One region of the Lysinibacillus sp. EB106-09-02-XG168 genome, then DNA from elsewhere that is predicted to be linked to it. Evidence: predicted binding sites of a transcription regulator. Region 1 holds the regulator's gene; the other holds the start of a gene.
The links. Region 1 encodes CtsR, which represses protease genes until heat stress. Its sites were predicted from a motif close to ATGGTCAATAAAGGTCAAACA; they were not measured.
Positions count from the first base shown of each region.

Region 2: the regulator CtsR is predicted to act here: its motif matches at 1,088-1,108, upstream of clpP (ATP-dependent Clp endopeptidase proteolytic subunit ClpP).

Region 1 is NZ_JBYTDN010000003.1:4,685,478-4,687,944, reverse strand. It holds gene AC3WSO_RS23775 (class I SAM-dependent methyltransferase) at 1-187, opposite strand, end outside; gene AC3WSO_RS23770 (DUF4870 domain-containing protein) at 309-614, shown strand; gene AC3WSO_RS23765 (CtsR family transcriptional regulator) at 817-1,287, shown strand; gene AC3WSO_RS23760 (UvrB/UvrC motif-containing protein) at 1,302-1,850, shown strand; gene mcsB (protein-arginine kinase McsB) at 1,847-2,467, shown strand, end outside.
Region 2 is NZ_JBYTDN010000003.1:4,027,526-4,029,992, reverse strand. It holds gene AC3WSO_RS20435 (hypothetical protein) at 194-391, shown strand; gene clpP (ATP-dependent Clp endopeptidase proteolytic subunit ClpP) at 413-1,003, opposite strand; tRNA gene AC3WSO_RS20425 (tRNA-Arg) at 1,472-1,546, shown strand; gene AC3WSO_RS20420 (spore coat protein) at 1,977-2,467, opposite strand, start outside.

The DNA of each region.
Region 1 (2,467 bases):
GGGGTCTTTGCTCGGCGAACTGTAAAATTTCATTACCGCTTCCGGAGCCAACTACTAAAAATTCAGCGTTTTCAGGTAATGCAGATTGATAAAAGGTTTGTGTTAAACGTAGCATTGCATCGTAGCTAGGTAGCGTGCGACGAATACCTTTTTCGTATTCATTTGCAAGTGTGTTATTAAATTCCATCGAGTATCACATGCCTTTCAAAAATTTTTAAAAATCCAATTTTAAATTGAAACTTTTTAAGGTGTATTTCCGTAAAAAATAGTACATAAAATAAAAAAATTAAATGGAAGGGTTGATATAAATGGAAACTAAATGGTCTAAGGTAATCATACACGCAAGTGCATTTTTTGCGCCATGGTTAGTACCTATTATATTTTTCTTAATTAGTTCGGAGGAAGAGGTAAAGAGTATTTCTGTGCAAGCCTTGCTGTTCCAAGTAGTGATGATAGTTTTACTTACAATTTCGGGTATTTTTAGCTTCCTACTCATTGGTATACCGTTCTTAATTGTTTTTGGGATTATGTATTTTATCGCGCCAATTATCGGTATTGTGAAGGCTTTATCTGATGAGTCTTGGCGTTATCCAATTGTTGGTCGATGGGTATAATTTCTATAGACGCAAGTATATGCTAGTTGCATATGCTTGCGTTTTTTCTTTTGCCAATAAGGGTATCTTATAGCTAAAGCATTCGGCGGATTTTTTTCTGTGTGCGAAATAATTGCAATTATTTTCAAGCGTTTTGTATAATATACTCAAAGAAAGTCAAAGATAGTCAAAGTCAGTGTAGTAAGCGAGGTGTATTCCTAAAATGCGTAATATATCAGACATCATAGAAGGCTACTTAAAGCAAGTACTTGAATTAGGTGGAGAAGGGCATATTGAAATAAAACGTAGTGAAATTGCAGATAAATTTCAGTGCGTTCCCTCACAAATAAATTATGTAATTAATACAAGATTTACCGCCGAGCGAGGTTACCTTGTTGAAAGCAAACGTGGTGGTGGTGGATACATTCGAATTTTACGTGTCCGCGCGAATTCACAAATTGATCTAATCGATGATGTCCTCGGGCAAATTGCAGGTGGGGCATCGCAAATAATGGCAGAAGATTTAGTTTATCGACTAATTGATGAGCAGGTAATTTCAAGACGAGAAGCGAAAATAATATTAGCAGCAGTTGATCGCTCAACTATCGATTTGCAACTCCCGTTACGGGATCATATTCGAGCAAAAATTTTACGAGCGATGCTAACAACGATTAAATATGAACAGCAAAAATAAAAGAGGTGATGGAAATGATTTGCGAACATTGTAAGCAGCGTAATGCGACGGTTACTGTAACACAAGTTCAAAGTGGTCAAAAGGTGGAGCACCATTATTGTGACGTCTGCGCCTCGCAGTTCCATCCATTTCATGCTGAATTTAAGCAAGAGCCAGTATCTATTCAACAGCTATTATCCAATTGGTTTGGCTCACCTACATGGCAGCAACAAAAAGTGGGTGAAAAGCAGCAAGCACCACCACAACAGCAAACATGTCCACAATGTGGATTTACGTATAAACGGTTTTTAAAAGAAGGTAAATTTGGATGTCCTAGTTGCTATGACACCTTTAGTGAGCACTTACCGAAGCTCTTTAATCGTATACAGGCTGGACCTCAACATATAGGGAAAATGCCCGGCGCTCGAAGCAATGTTTATGTCATCAAAAAGCAAATTGAGGATATTCGTAAACGTATGAAGATTGCTGTAGATAAAGAACATTTTGAAGAGGCAGCGAAGCTTCGTGATGAAGTGAAGGAGCTTGAGAAACAGATACAATTTGAAGGTGGTGATGTGTCGTGATGATTGAATCGTTTTTAGAGCGTGCTACACCAACATGGATGAGTGTGGAGGACGATTATTCAGATATTGTCATTAGTACACGCATTCGCCTTGCTCGAAATTTAGATGGTTATCGTTTTCCATTAGCCTTTACAGAGGATGAAGCATTACATGTAGAACAGGCAGTTACACATGCGATAAAGGACAGTACAGAACTTCAAGGGAATTTTTCATATTTTGCTATTAAGGATTTAACGCCTTTACAACGTCAAATACTTGTAGAAAAACATTTAATTAGTCCTCAGCTTGCAAAAAAAGAGCAAGTTGGTTCCATGCTCTTATCGGATGACGAATCAATTAGCATTATGGTGAACGAAGAAGACCATTTACGCATTCAATGTATGACAGCGAGTTTTCAACTTCAAAAGGCATACGAGCAGGCCGATAAAATTGATCGTACCTTAGAGAAAGCTCTGCCTTATGCATTCCGAGATACATTTGGTTATTTAACAAGTTGCCCAACAAATATTGGTACTGGTTTACGAGCATCTGTCATGATGCATTTGCCAGCCCTTACACTTACGGGTCAGATGAATCAAATCATTAATGCAATGACACGGTTAGGAATGACGGTAAGA
Region 2 (2,467 bases), 660 kb from region 1:
AAACACATAATGCATATTGTAGAAACTGTCCAAAAGGTAAAACTTACATATTGGGCAGTTTTTTTGCGCTTTCGCATTGAATAAGCAGGTCCTATTTTTTGTTGGATATTTGTACAACTTAAAATGAAGGACTATGTTATCCTGTACAAGATTAAGGGGATGGGTAGTAGAGTTGGAGCGATGGGAGGAAAGGGTGAAGTGGCAGAAAGAAAAGATAAAGCGACGGATAGAAATACTGAAGTCGTGGATAGAAACGCCAAAGTCGTGGATAGAAACGCCAAAGTGGCGGATAGAAGAGTCAAAATCGTGGATAGAAACACCAAAATCGTGGATAGAAGAGCCGAGTCAAGGGGGACCCGTCAAAGTAAATAAAAAAGACATTCAGGAATAAACCTGAGATGCCTTTCGTTTTTTATTTACGGTCGTTGCGATCCATAATTTGGTCGATTAAGCCGTACTCTTTTGCGCGCTCAGCAGTCATGAAGTTATCGCGGTCTGTATCTCTAGCAATGACTTCAAGTGGTTGACCTGTGCGTTCTGATAAAATACCGTTTAATTTTTCACGTAAGAATAAAATACGTTTTGCAGCGATTTCGATTTCAGTTGCCTGACCTTGTGCACCGCCTAGTGGTTGGTGAATCATTACTTCAGCATTCGGTAATGCGAAACGTTTACCTGGTTCACCAGCTGCAAGTAAGAAAGCACCCATAGATGCTGCCATACCGATACAAATTGTTTGAACTTGTGGCTTGATAATTTGCATTGTGTCATAAATTGCCATACCAGCAGTGATTGATCCACCTGGTGAGTTAATATAAAGAAAGATATCTTTATCTGGATCTTCTGCTTGTAGGAATAGAAGTTGAGCAACAATTGAGTTAGCAACGTTGTCGTCAATTGCACTTCCTAATAGGATAATACGGTCTTTTAGTAGTCGTGAATAGATGTCGTACGCACGTTCACCACGACTTGTTTGTTCAATAACTGTAGGAATTAAATTCATGTTAAATCCTCCTTGGAAAACTAAATTCGAATACTTTTGCTGAAAACTTCCATCGTATTCAGCTGTATCCTTATCATACACATTATAGTCAGGGAAGGTCAAATATTAACCCTGTTAAAGTGAAATAAATTAAAATAATTTCGCCTTGCGTTAATTGTAGCAAACGCTACGCTTTTACGTAGATAAATAATGCGTCTGAAGTCCATGCATTAAATTCCTTTCTAATGCGTGACATACACTGGTGGCTACATTTTATTTACTAGGTATTTTGACACTTACTGAATAAAGATAAAAAAAAGTTTAAATGTTTTACATTCTATAGTTGAATTATGAGCAATACGTTTGTATAATGAATAAGGTCATAAGTTAAAGTACAGTACACTATTTTGTCAGGTATGCTTCAAATGAGGATTATCTACATCATGCTTTTTGTAAAGCCTAGTGGGTACTTTTTTTTTGTGCTCAATTGCCCTCGTGGTGTAATGGATAACACGTAAGATTCCGGTTCTTGCACTGGGGGTTCGATTCCCTCCGAGGGCGCCATTTTACTGATTATTTGATATATTTTTATAACTCGAATTCTCCTAATAAGTAGTTTAGCAGCCTGCTTAGTGGAGAAAGAGAGGGAAATTAATGGGAATATTACCTAGTAGGCATTATTCCCGTATCTGTTCCTTTCAAACCTTCAAAAAAGCAACAACTCCAAATTATTTTTTAGTGAACATACTGTACGTGAAGACTAGTTATACTAGTCGAAAAAAAGAATCCTTTCTGAGGGGATTCTTTTTTTTGCAAAAAAAGTAACATATGCAATGGGTTTTGACTGTGGAGCTAGAGATCGTGTTTGGCTATTGGTTGAAGAGAGAAGCTTTTTGTAATGGGCAAAACGAGCAAGAAAAATTTATAGTTGATTAAATAAGAGCAGCCCCTTGTGATGATACATCACATATGGGGCTGCTCTTGTTTTTTATTATTAATGTAGGGGATTTGTTGTAGTGTCGAACGAATTAAGCATCGTATGCATATCTTGTTGAGAATATTGTGGTACTTGGTAGTAGCCATGCATATTTTGGTAAATAGATAATTCGTATGCCATTTCAATGCAGTTGGGAATACTATCAGCAACAACGCGTCGAACTACAGGGTTTGTAGTTTCAGTTGCGGCAGCAGTCATACATTTTGCTGCCCCTTTTTGAGCACCTAATAGGAAGCCAGAAATTGCTTCGTCGTTGAGCTCGCTTGCATTTTGCATAGGCTTTTTAGGTTGGCCAGGATTTAATCCATATTTAAAATTATTTCCTGTCTCCATTTGATAGCGTCCTGTAGGTACAGAAGGATCATGCCCTGTTTTAAATGATTCCACAATTGTATTATACATACCTAATGTGAAATTATATTGGCGATCCAAAATGCTAAGTAACTCCGGATCCTTAACATGTTGACGTAAAAAGATGGATTGATTCA